Regions from separate parts of the Blautia sp. Marseille-P2398 genome, predicted to be linked through region 1. Evidence: riboswitches for the same ligand, from Rfam matches in the RefSeq annotation. Region 1 holds a riboswitch; each other region holds the start of a gene.
What was found. Region 1 has a riboswitch for cobalamin ahead of ACESZG_RS08780 (cysteine-rich small domain-containing protein). Riboswitches for the same ligand answer to the same signal wherever they lie in the genome.

Region 1 (4,367 bases):
ACATACGAAAAGTCAGTTATTCTGTATCGATGGTGCTTATGTAACTGCCGGAATAGCTGAGAGAAGTGAAAGGGACAGACATTAAATATGAAGAAAATATTTCTGATGGGCAGAAGTGAAGCAGGTAAGACTTCATTAACGCAGGCATTAAAAGGCGAAAAACTTCATTATGTAAAAACGCAGTATACGAATACGGATGATGATACCATTGATTCTCCGGGAGAGTATGCAGAGTCCAAGCATTTCAGCGTAGGGCTGGCCTGTTTTTCTTTTGAAGCAGATGTGGTGGCAATGGTACAGTCAGCAGATGAACCTTTCAGTTTGTTTGGCTATGGCAGTAATGCATTTATTCTGAGACCACTGATAGGAATCATTACGAAAATAGATTCTCCTTATGCGAATGTTCCAATGGTGCGTCAGTGGATGCTGAATGCAGGATGTGAAAGAATTTTTCTGGTAAACAATGTGACCGGAGAGGGGATTGATGAGCTGAGAGCGTTTTTGAATGAGGATGTTCCAAAGCTGAGTCTGGAAGAAGCAAAATTCAGACAGAGTCTTGGTCTGAATGAATGGGATCCGCTGCCGGAAGGTGTGGAATATTCATGCCAAAACACCTCGCGGAATAGTGGTGTGTGAACAGTAACGAATGAACAATAATAATTTGGAAAATATATTGATAAATAGTTGACAAGCTTGTTGCAGGGTGTTATTATAATGACAGTATAATTCCATACAGAACATATTAAGTGCTGATACTGTGAGAAAGAGCAGTACAGAAAGAGGGAATCAGGTGAGAAACCTGAGCGATCCGGTCACTGTAACAGAGGAGCAAATCTCAGAATGTCCATTGTGCCATAGCATGAGAAGGAGAGAGGAGCGATGAGCCTGGAGCCAGGAAACCTGCTTGGTATGGCGAGGTTAAACTTCCGTGTAAAGTGTAACAACCAACTCCGTTGAATCCGCAGCTTCGGAGTGTTGTCTGCTTTTATCTGAAGGCAGACATTTTTTATGGAATGCGCCTGTTCTTTATGAATTATACATGATTAAATGGCAGGCGATACTACTTCGGATTTATTCGTTCCCTCCGCGCACTCATGAACGGATTTTTTTCTACCCCGGGGTAGCATCGCTCCCTCTTATTAATTTTAAATGTATGATCTGTGAAAAATACTGTAATGAATTTTCAATGCTTTGTTATGTGAAGAGAAATTGATAATTTATTAGAGTATTTTTTTTATTTTGTCCTCTGATGGGTGGGATTGATGGAGACTGAGAAAACGGAATTATTCTGGAAAGATAAAAACTTGCAACAGGAGAGGAGAGGTAGCAATGGAGAAACCTTATTGGGAAGGGAAAGAATATTCTTATTTCAGCCATAAGAAATGTGAATTTTTTCCGTGTCATAAGAATGCAGATCCGGATGATTTTAACTGTCTGTTCTGTTATTGCCCGCTATATGCCCTGGGTGAGAAATGCGGTGGGAATTTCCGGTATACGGAAAAGGGAATTAAAGACTGCACAAACTGTATGCTTCCGCATAAGCGAAAAAACTATGGATATGTCACAGGAAAATACCAGGAACTGGCTGATATGATGAAAAGAGCAAAGGAAAGTATCAGCAAATAAGAGGAGAATGTGTCGCTGCTTAGAACGGAGTGAACAGTAACAATGTGTCAGATTAGCACAAATAAGAAAGAACGATTTTCATTGTAATACAATGCTTGTTCTGCTAGAATAAGGATAGCAAAAGAGAAGAGTCTGTAAGATTTTCAAGTCTGTTCTGAGTTAGTATATAAAGCATTTCACACACATTTTCCACACTTTTCACATGCACAGAAGAAAATGCATCACAGGCATTTGACGTCTTTTCCTGGCGACATTTTCTTGTCGGCAGAGCTCTGCATTTCTACATAGAGCCGTCGGAAAACAGGGAAAATTCACTGTTTTCCGACGGTTTTTGTCATTGATCATGGTTGAAAAACAAAAAAGATACTGATATAATGATATTATATTTATGTAAAGGAGTTAACTACTACATGAAAAAAAGAAATACAGCGATACGCGCATTGTCAGTTTTTCTGGCTTATGCAATGGTTTGTACATCGGTACCCGCTGCGGGTCAGGAAATGTTTGGATCCGGAGTCAACAGAGAGACAGAAGAAAATACATCAGATCTGAAAGAATTTCAAAGTTCACAGGCAGATGAATTTGGAACAGATACGGGATCGGATGCAGAATTGTTCGGAAGCGATGATGCAAAACAGGAGTTTCAGGATGGAGAAAACTCAGAAGAGGGTACAGACGGAATCAGGTATATTAAGGGCCGTCCGTTGACAGAAGAGGAAAGAAAGGAAGAACTGGAACCCTTTAAAAATTTAAAACCTTTGGATCCGGGAATTGAAGTGGAGAGTGATCTGACATCAGTTTATGCTGCATATGGAAACAGGGAGGCTGCATTTCCATCTTCCTATGATGCCAGAAAGGAAGGATTAGTTACGCCCGTAAAGAATCAGAATCCATTTGGAACCTGCTGGGCTTTTGGTATGGCAGCAATCATGGAGGTTTCGCTTTTGGCACAGAACAAAGGAACCTACGATCTGTCAGAAGAACATTTATCATATTTTTTCTCCAACAGACAGAATGATCCTCTTGGAAATACCCCTGATGATAAGAATTATGTACTGGGAAATTATCACGTGATAGGAGGTAATGATCACCTGGCGGCGATTTATCTCAGTACATGGTCGGGAATGACCACAGAGGCCGATGTACCATTTCCTACGGATTCTTCGCATCAGAATGATCTGACTGTACAGATTCCGGAAAGTAAGGCTTATAATTCTGCAGCATATCTGAAAAATGCATCTGTTTCCCAATACAGTGAGGAACGTATGAAAGAAATGCTGCTGAATGACCATGCAGTATCCATTATGCTTTATATGAAGGAAAGTTATGTAAATCCGGACACAGCTGCATATTGTTATCCTGTTGGAAAATCAAATTCGACTGTAATTAATCATATTGTGACAGTGGTCGGATGGGATGATACGTATTCAAAGGATAATTTTCTTCCTGTTTCCAATGTAACATCTGATGGTGCGTGGATCATCAAAAACAGTTGGGGGGAGAAGAAAGGAGACGGAGGATATTACTATCTTTCTTATCAGGATCCCAATATCAGTAAACTTGTAAGTGCAGAGGCAGTGGCTGCTTCGGATCAAAAGTACAGGAATAATTATTTTTATGATGGTTCTTCAGCACTTTCAGTGATTCCGATACAGGCGGGACAGTCAGTAGCAGCAGTTTATGAGACAACTGCAGGAAAGGGAAAAGCAGAAGTCCTGGGGGAGGTTAATCTTGTTACAAACAGTGACAATGCCTGTTACAAAATTCAGATATACACCGATCTGACAGATCCATATGACCCGGAAAGCGGGACCGCTGCATATGCTGCTCCATATGAGTTTGAACAGCCAATCGCAGGTGTACAGACTATCAGTGTACCAGAGGTGGTTTTGAAACAGGGAAGCAGATATTCTGTTGTGATCACAAACAGTGGGATTGAAAAAATCAGCTTTGGAGTGGAAGCAAAGTCCAGTTATGGGAACTGGTTTACCTGTACGGCGGGGATAGAAACAGGGCAGACATTCTATAAGGGTGCATCGGAAACGGCCAGGTGGACAGATGGAAAGACGAAAAACTGGACGGCAAGGATCAAGGCACATACAAGGACCCTGAATCAGTCATGGGTGCCGGATACACCGGTATTTCAGGTGAAGGCATATAATTCCGGATATAACCTTATTTCATGGGAAAAAGTTTCCGGAGCTACAGGATATTATGTGTACAGAAAACCTGCAGCAGGTGGGAAGTGGTCCAAAATTGCAGATGTCGGGACATCGGAATTAAAATATAAAGATAGTAAGGTTACGGCTAATGCATCATACCGTTATACAGTAAAAGCATATTATGAAGCATCCGGAAAAAGATATTCAGGTAAATATAAAACCGGCGATGTGATTAAAGCAGCACCTGCAGTGCAGAAGATTACTTCTGTGAAATCTGAGAAAAATGGAATCCGTATCCGGTGGAAGCCTCAGAAAAAATGTGACGGCTATTATATTTACAGAAAGAAAAAAGGTGGTTCCTATCAATTGATAAAGAAAATTTCCAATGGAAATAGTTCTTCTTATCTGGACAAAAAAGCACAAAAAGGTGTATCATACTATTATGCGGTAAAAGCATATGTTAAAGAGCCATATGGAAATACATACAGCAAATATAAAAGTTCATCTGCTGTAAAAAGAAAATAGGAAATGAAGGAAAGAGATTATGAAGAGAAGGTTTGGAACAGTAATAGCAATGGT
Region 2 (4,367 bases), on a different contig from region 1:
TTTTCCACTGGCATGAAAGCAAAGTTTAAAGTACTGGCAGCATTAAGTCATAAGGCAGAACTGCTGATTCTGGATGAGCCCACAGTTGGTCTGGATGTGATTGCCAGGGATGAGGTGCTGAACATGCTGAGAGAATATATGGAAGAAAATGAAAGCAGTTCTATTCTGATCAGTTCGCATATTTCATCAGATCTGGAGAGTCTTTGTGACGATTTTTATATGATCCATGCCGGAAAAATTATTCTTCATGAGGATACAGATGTACTGCTGTCAGATTATGCAGTTCTTAAAGTTTCAGAAGAAGAGTATGAAAAACTGGATCAGCAATACCTTATTAAGATCCGGAAAGAAGCTTATGGATACAGGTGTCTGACAAACCAGAAACAATTTTATATGGAAAATTACCCGGATGTTGTAATTGAGAATGGAAAGATTGATGATCTGGTAGTGATGATGGAGGAACAGGTATGAAGGGATTATTTGTAAAGGATATAGAACTGATGAAACAGCAGAAACAGTTTTTTATCCTGGTTGTTGTAATGGAAGTCATCCTGAATCTGGCAGGAAGCGGGAGTGTCAGTTTTGCTACAGGATATTTTACGATTGTCACAGCAATTTTTGCCATTACGACTATAAGTTATGATGAGTTTGATAATGGTCTTGCGTTTCTTATGACCTTGCCGGTTACCAGAAAACAGTATGTGGCGGAAAAATATCTGCTGGGAGCAGGGCTTACGGCTGTAGCGTGGGGAATTGCAACGATAACGGGAGTAATCTGTAAAGGTGTGGCAGAGCTTCAGGGGTGTCTGAGTGAGACTATCATTGGCAGCCTGATATACATTCCACTGGCACTTCTTATGCTGGCGGTATCGCTCCCGCTTGTAATACATTTTGGAGCGGAAAAAGGACGTTATATTGCAATGGTCATGTGGGCTATTATATTTGCCGTAGTTTATATTCTGATAAAAACAATGGGACTTTCAGCAGACGCAGTCGATGCATGGCTGAATGGACTTAACCGGGGAATGGTATTGGCTGGAGTTGTATTGTTTACAGTAATTGTATATATGGGGTCTTTTGGGATTGGTGTCCGGCTTATGGAGAAGAAAGAATTCTGATGTGTCTCGAATATGGTTGTAATTATAAAAGCAGTGTGCTAAAATTGTATCAGCGTAATTGAATAAGCTGTTAAGTGAACATTATCATATGCAGATTTTGTGTATGGTAATGTGAGAGGGAATCAGGTGAAATGCCTGAACGGTTGCGGCCACTGTATACAGAAAAAAGCGGGATTGTAATATGTCATTGCATAAATATGTGAGAAGGCGGAATCCGGCTGTCAGAGAGTATCTGGAAATATTTCTGATACAACATTCATGAACTGCTGAAGCATGGATGTTGTATCAGTTTTTATTTTATGGGAACTTTCTGTGATCTGTGAGTCAGGAAACCTGCCTGACAGCGTAAAGAAGGAGCTTCCGTAAAAAGTATCCGTTATTTTTATCACTTCTATTTTACTTTTTCTGAAGTCCCATCTTTTCGGTTACACGAACAGGTAAATAACATATACGAAAAGAGAGGAAGTCAAATGAAAAACAGGTATTTATCCACAAGAATCATGGCAATTATGATGGCAGCAGCTATGGCTGTCTCCGCAGCTCCGGCAGCTTTTGCAGCAGAGAGAGCAGACTCTGAGACAATCAAAGAGGACAACCAGCCGGCAGCAGATGCAGACTCTGATACACAGGAAGATGCAGACGCGCAGGATTCAGCAGATGCAGATAAAACAGCAGACGCAGAAGGTACAAAGACAGAATATCCTCTGACCATCACAACCTATGATTATGATGGAAATGAAATCGAAACAACCTATGAAAAGGCACCGGAGAAAGTTCTTGCTGTATATCAGGGAAGCATTGAAACCATGCTTGCACTTGGTCTGGAAGACCGCCTGGTAGCTACAGCAGGTCTTGACAATGAAGTTCCGGATGAACTTAAAGATGCATTTTCAAAAACAAATTATCTTGATGAATTTACCCCATCCCTTGAGACTGTAACGATGTTGGAGCCAGACATGATCTTATCCTGGAGCTCCCTGTTTTCTGATAAAAATCTCGGAAATGTAACAGACTGGATCGACAAAGGCTGCAACACTTATTACAACACAAACACACGCCCTGACGGAGACAGAACTCTGGAAAATGAATTTACAGACATCTTAAATCTTGGAAAGATTTTTGATGTACAGGACAAAGCACAGGCAATCGTAGATGATGCAAAGGCAGTGATCGATAAAACTCTTACAGCAACAGCAGATGTAGAAGAGAAACCAAGCGTAATGGTTCTGGAACCTCTTGGAGAAGATATCACAAACTATGGTGCAAAGAGCCTTGGTGGAGATATGGTAACACAACTGGGTGCGACTCTGGCAAACCCGGATGCTTCTACAGCAGGAAAAGAAGATATCATTGCAGCAAACCCTGATGTGATTTTTGTTGTATACATGCCATATGCAGGTGATGATCCGGAAACTGTAAAAGAAAGCCAGCTTGCCGTTATCAAGGATGACGAAGCACTTCAGAGCCTTGACGCTGTAAAGAACGGTCGTGTTTATCCGATCATGCTCAGTGAAATGTACGCAAGTGCAACACGTACACAGGATGGTATTGAAACTTTCGCAAAAGGATTATATCCGGATGTGAATCTTGACTGATTGAGGACATAACAGTGAAAGAACAGGTTTCACAGACAAAAAAAGGCAGTGTGCTCAGGACATCCATGTATGTGGCAGTTCTTATCGGGCTTGCGGCATTTCTGATTTTTTCCATTCTTGCAGCAATCACTTTTGGAAATGCAGATCTGTCACTGAAAGATGTTTACAGTGTCATTGCATATAAATTGTTTCATATCAAAAGCCTGTCCGCCTATGCAGAAGGCGCAGTTCACGATGTTGTGTGGCTGATCCGGCTGCCCAGAGTCCTGCTGGCTCTGGCAGTTGGAATGGCTCTTTCCGTCTGTGGCGTAGTTATGCAGGCGATTGTCCAGAACCCACTGGCAGATCCGTATGTACTTGGTATTTCATCCGGTGCATCCCTTGGTGCAACACTGGCGATCATGCTTGGAGTTGGTGGATTTCTCGGTGGAAACTCAGTTGGTGTTCCTGCATTTATTGGTGCAATGGTCACTTCTTTTGCAGTAATTGCCATTGCAAACATGGGCGGAAAAGCTACTTCTGCCAAACTGATCCTTGCCGGAATGGCTGTCAGTGCGGTATGTTCTGCTTTTTCCAATTTTGTTATCTATATCACCAATGACAAAAATGCAGCAACAGAAGTAATGAAGTGGTCGATGGGAAGCCTTGCAGGCGCAAGCTGGAGCAGAGTAGGTGTAATGCTTCCTGTTACATTGATCTGTGTAATTATTTTCTGGACGCAATATCGTAATCTGAATCTGATGCTGTTAGGAGATGATGTATCGATCACACTGGGAACTGATTTGCACAGGCTGAGAACTTTTTATCTGATCGTTGCTTCTGTAATGATTGGGTTTGCAGTATATTGTGCGGGTGTGATCGGCTTTGTAGGACTTGTGATCCCTCATGTGATCAGAATCCTGTTTGGAACAGACCACAGAAGATTACTGCCATTAAGTGCACTGCTTGGTGCATCATTCCTGATCTGGTGTGATGTGGCATGTCGTGTGATCCTGAAGAATTCTGAGATGCCGATCGGTGTGCTGGTATCCATTATCGGTGCTCCATGCTTTATTTATCTGCTTGTGCGGAAATCCTATGGATTTGGAGGTAGTAAGTAATGAAAATCACTACAGAAGATATTCAGGTTGGATTTCACGCCAGACAGATACTGAAGGGAATTTCCATAGAGTCAAAGGATAAGGAACTGGTAGGGATCATCGGACCAAACGGAAGCGGAAAATCTACATTATTAAAATGCATCTACCGTATCCTGAAGCCAGATGCAGGTGCCGTTTATCTGGACGGCGAAGAACTCCATTCCATGAGCGTAAAAAGCTCCGCCAGAAAAATGGCAGTTGTGGCACAGCACAATTACTACAACTTTGATTTTACCGTACGGGAAGTCGTGTTGATGGGACGTGCACCTCATAAGAAAGCATTGGAACGGGATAATGCAAAAGATTACCGGATTGTTGAAGAAGCACTGAAAACGGTACAGATGGATGCATTTGCGGATCGCACATTTTCTACACTGTCAGGTGGAGAGCAGCAGAGGGTTATTCTGGCAAGAGCACTTGCACAGCAGACACCTGCACTGATCCTTGATGAGCCGACTAACCATCTGGATATCACACATCAGATCATGCTGATGGAACTGGTAAAGAAACTTAAC
Region 3 (4,367 bases), on a different contig from region 1:
ATTCTGCTGTGTAGGTGCCATCCTCTAATGTATCACTCTTGGATGCATCTGTTTCTTTATTATCTGTGTTTTCTGAATCAGCATCTTTTGCAGTTGTTTCTTCTTTATCAGTGGTTTCTTCTGTTGCCGTATCAGTATCTGTCTTTGCAGCAACCGGGCTTGTACCGATCAGAGTAGCTGAAATAGTAAGTGCTGACATTAATAATGTAAATGAACGTTTCTTCATGATTATTTCTTCTCCCTTATCTTCATATTTTTTATAGTTTTTTCTATCGTGCTGTTCAACCCATCTGCTGCAGAGCAACAGGCTTTTGAACAGGTGATGGCAAATATATTATAGTAATTCCAGAAAATAATGCAATTAAGACAGTTCCTCTGGATCTTTCTCAGATGTGCGCACGTTACTGTGAACGGAATGAACAGAAACGTGCGAACTGTTTGCAGTATTTTATGGAATTGCTATGACTTCTTTTTTTCTTATCATATAATATATCTGCCCGGAAACTTTTGCAAGTTCTCCGGGCAGTTTATCTTGTTTGAACAATATTTTTTATTCAGCGTCAGCCTCTGCAGTATCAGCTGTTGTCTCAGCTGCGTCATCTGCCTGTGCATCGTCTGCACTGTCATCTGTTGCTTTGGCATCAGTATCTTCTGCTGCTGCATCGTCAGATGCTCCAAGAGAATCAATTGCTGCTTTTGTATGAGCCACATACAGATCTTCTACTGCTGCGATTCTTCCAAGACCTGCGATCTGACAGTCAACACTGTCGAAATCACCGGATGCCTCAAACTGAGATTTCCAGGAATCTGCATCATCACCAGCCATATCATTGTTAGCGTGGTCTCCGGCAACAACCATCAGAGGACGAAGGATTACATTCTTGAATCCTGCTTCTTTTACTTTCTCGATAACCTTGTCACATGCTGTGTCTTCCGGTTCTCCCTCTACAGTTCCGATGAAAGCGTTTGTGAATCCAAGATCATCCATCTGTGTCTGCATCTGGTCATAGGTTACGTTAGCTGTATGGGATGTACCATGTCCCATGAATACAAATGCTGTGCCTGCATCTGCTGCTGCTTTCATATCATCAAATCCAGCTTCCTTGCAGGCTTCATCTGTGATCGCCTGAGCAACTGCTTTCTTGTCATCATTGATCACTGTAGCGTCATCACCAACTTCACCGAGCATTGGCTCTGCAATTGCAACAGATTCAAATTTGTCTTTGTATCCATCAATTGCCTCTGTCATTTCATCATATTCTGCACCATGCATCAGATGTGTCGGCTGTACAACAAGATTCTTAACACCGTTAGCTACTGCACGGTCAAGAGCTTGCTGCATATTATCGATTACTTCATCATCTCTTGCCTGTACATGGTTGATGATAATCTGTGCTGTAAATGCACGTCTTACTGACCAGTCCGGATATGCTTTTGCAAGGGCATCCTCGATTCCTTTGATATCCTCTGCACGGCTGTCGTTGAAGGATGTACCAAAACTTACTACAAGAAGTTCATTCTCACCAATCTCATCCTGGTTACGAGGATCATCTTTGGAAGCATCACCTGTGTCACGTCCAAAGTATTCAGGGCTTGCTTCTTCACCTGTTACCAGTTCTTTCTGAGCATCTGTAAGTTTGTCCCATGCTTCTTTTGCTGCTTTGCAGTCTTCGTCAGTTGTGTCTGTTCTTTCCTGAACATAAATCTTATCGATCAGGGCACCAACTTCGTCTGCGGCTTTCTGATCATCATCAGAAGCTTCTGTTGTATCATCAGATGCTTTCTCTGTATCTGCTGCATCTGCATCGTCTGCAGCTGCTTCTGTGTCATCTGCAGCCTCTTCTGTTGCTGCATCATCAGATGCAAAAGCAACTGTACCTGTTGCTGCTGTCATGGAACAGGTCATGGATACTGCCAGTAATAAGGCTAACATGGATTTTCTTTTCATTTCGTTTTTCCTCTTTTATTTCTCGTATTTCCGGACAATTGTATGCACAAAAAAGGCAACTGCATATTCTGCAGCTACCGCCTTCCCATAAATACATGGTTTATATGTACCAGATATATCTGTAATTTCCGATTCTGTCTGATTCATTTAATAAAAGAGCTATGTATCGTTATGAGAATACAGGTTCTGTATACCGCAGACCTTAAATTCTACGCCAAGGCAGTTCTCCTGACTTCGATCATCGCTGTTTCTCCCTTCCCGGTTTCCCAGTGGTTTCTGAAAAGCAGCTCCCATACACAGTGACGGTATCGCTCCGGATTCTCACCGGATTCTCTTTTGCGCATCAAGTACGATGCAACCTTTGCGTTATAACATTGCACATATTCAATTCGGATATTCTTTTTTTATCACATTTTACCAAAAATGTCAATACAATTCGTGTATATTTTCCTTTAATGTTTGGCATTAGTGTTACTGTTCACTCCGTTCACAGTAACGTAGCCAAAATTCATTCCAGATTGCCTGCGGCAATGGAATTTTGGCTTGTATATTATCGCGTTATTCATTACACTTCTGTCAGGGTTTTGAAAAAACAGGTTCTGTTTCCGGTATGGCAGGCTGCACCGATCTGCTCTACTTTAGCAAGGATCGTATCATTGTCGCAATCCAGTGTAAGGGATTTTACAAACTGGAGATGTCCGGATGTGAGTCCCTTCGTCCAGAGTTCATTGCGGCTTCTGCTCCAGTAAGTCATTTTACCTGTTTCAAGAGTGGTATTAAATGCTTCTTCATTCATATACGCCAGCATCAGCACTTCGTTTGTCTGATAATCCTGGGCTATAACAGGTACCATTCCATCACTGTTTAATTTAAAATCAGACCATGCGATGCTGCTTTTTAAATTCACTGTATTTTCCATTTTCTGTCTCCATCTAATTTATTGATTGCCATAAATCATTTCGTAAATTTTCAAATTTTACAAACTGCCCTTGGTAGACAGAATATCTGTGATCCTTGGATCATAGGATGTGGCTGCGTCCAGTGCTTTGGCAAAACTTTTGAACATTGCTTCTGCTACATGGTGATTATTCCCACCTGCCAGAACCCTGATATGAAGATTCATGCCACAGGCATAGGAAATGGCATAGAAGAACTCTTTTACCATTTCCGTAGACATGTCACCGATCCTGTCTGTGGTAAACTCTGCATCCCATACAAAGTAAGGTCTTCCGGACAGATCGATCGCACAGAGCACCAGGGATTCATCCATGGGAAGGATGCAGCTTCCATAGCGCTTAATCCCCTTTTTGTCACCAATTGCTTCTTTTAATGCAGTTCCCAGAACAATTCCTGTATCCTCGATGGTGTGATGGTCATCCACCTGAAGATCACCATGGACTCTGACACTGAGATCAAAGAGCCCATGACGGGTAAATCCATCCAGCATATGGTTAAAAAATCCCACACCTGTCTCAATATCAGAATATCCGGTTCCATCCAGATTTATTTTTAATTTGATTTCTGTTTCTTTTGTATTTCTTTCTGCTGAGGCTTCTCTTGCCATGGTTAAGTCCTCTCTGTCTTACTTATTTTCAAACACTCTGAATCCATTGTTTTAATGCGCAAACTACAGTTTACATTATAGCAGATTTCAGATTCAAAGCCTTACCATTATTCTTTATCTTCATCCTCAAAACGAACTGCAATAGAATTTGCATGTGCAGTAAGCTGCTCAGAAGTTGCAAACTGAATGATATCTTTGTGTATATTACGCAGTGCGGATTTTGAGTAATATACAATACTTGATTTCTTGATGAAATCATCTACGGAAAGGGCTGAGAAAAATTTGGCTGTTCCGTTTGTAGGAAGTACATGGTTCGGACCTGCAAAATAATCTCCCAGTGGCTCGGAACTGTACTCTCCGATAAAGATCGCACCTGCATTCTTCACTTTCATCATATCTTCAAAGGGATTGGCTGTCACGATCTCCATATGTTCCGGAGCGATTTCATTGGCTGCCTCAATCGCCTCGTCCATATCCTCTGCGATCAGAATGTATCCAAAGTTATCAAGAGACTTCTGAATGATTTCTTTTCTGGAAAGAACCTCCACGAAACCTTTTACTTCTTCATCTACTTTCTTCGCAAATTCCTCACTTGTAGTGATCAGGATAGCACATGCCAGTTCATCATGCTCTGCCTGGGAAAGAAGGTCAGCTGCCACAAAATGCGGATTAGCTGTCTCATCTGCAAGAACAAGGATCTCACTCGGTCCTGCAATGGAGTCAATGCTTACATAGCCATATACTGCTTTCTTTGCAAGAGCTACGAAAATGTTTCCGGGACCTACGATCTTGTCTACCTTCGGAATACTCTCTGTTCCGAAAGCAAGGGCACCGATCGCCTGTGCACCACCCACC

Region 2: linked by a shared signal. The riboswitch ahead of ACESZG_RS18175 (ABC transporter substrate-binding protein) and the one ahead of ACESZG_RS08780 (cysteine-rich small domain-containing protein) in region 1 are both predicted to bind cobalamin.
Region 3: linked by a shared signal. The riboswitch ahead of ACESZG_RS04730 (sirohydrochlorin cobaltochelatase) and the one ahead of ACESZG_RS08780 (cysteine-rich small domain-containing protein) in region 1 are both predicted to bind cobalamin.

What each region holds. Positions count from the first base shown of each region.
Region 1 is NZ_CAXSTD010000006.1:109,382-113,748, reverse strand. It holds gene ACESZG_RS08785 (EutP/PduV family microcompartment system protein) at 88-636, shown strand; cobalamin riboswitch at 728-923, shown strand; gene ACESZG_RS08780 (cysteine-rich small domain-containing protein) at 1,330-1,626, shown strand; gene ACESZG_RS08775 (C1 family peptidase) at 2,037-4,313, shown strand; gene ACESZG_RS08770 (hypothetical protein) at 4,333-4,367, shown strand, end outside.
Region 2 is NZ_CAXSTD010000024.1:15,560-19,926, forward strand. It holds gene ACESZG_RS18165 (ABC transporter ATP-binding protein) at 1-471, shown strand, start outside; gene ACESZG_RS18170 (ABC-2 transporter permease) at 468-1,118, shown strand; cobalamin riboswitch at 1,194-1,474, shown strand; gene ACESZG_RS18175 (ABC transporter substrate-binding protein) at 1,589-2,713, shown strand; gene ACESZG_RS18180 (iron ABC transporter permease) at 2,728-3,813, shown strand; gene ACESZG_RS18185 (ABC transporter ATP-binding protein) at 3,813-4,367, shown strand, end outside.
Region 3 is NZ_CAXSTD010000003.1:72,620-76,986, reverse strand. It holds gene ACESZG_RS04735 (hypothetical protein) at 1-226, opposite strand, end outside; gene ACESZG_RS04730 (sirohydrochlorin cobaltochelatase) at 551-1,948, opposite strand; cobalamin riboswitch at 2,149-2,326, opposite strand; partial or broken gene hisI (phosphoribosyl-AMP cyclohydrolase) at 2,520-2,846, opposite strand; gene hisB (imidazoleglycerol-phosphate dehydratase HisB) at 2,925-3,512, opposite strand; gene hisD (histidinol dehydrogenase) at 3,620-4,367, opposite strand, start outside.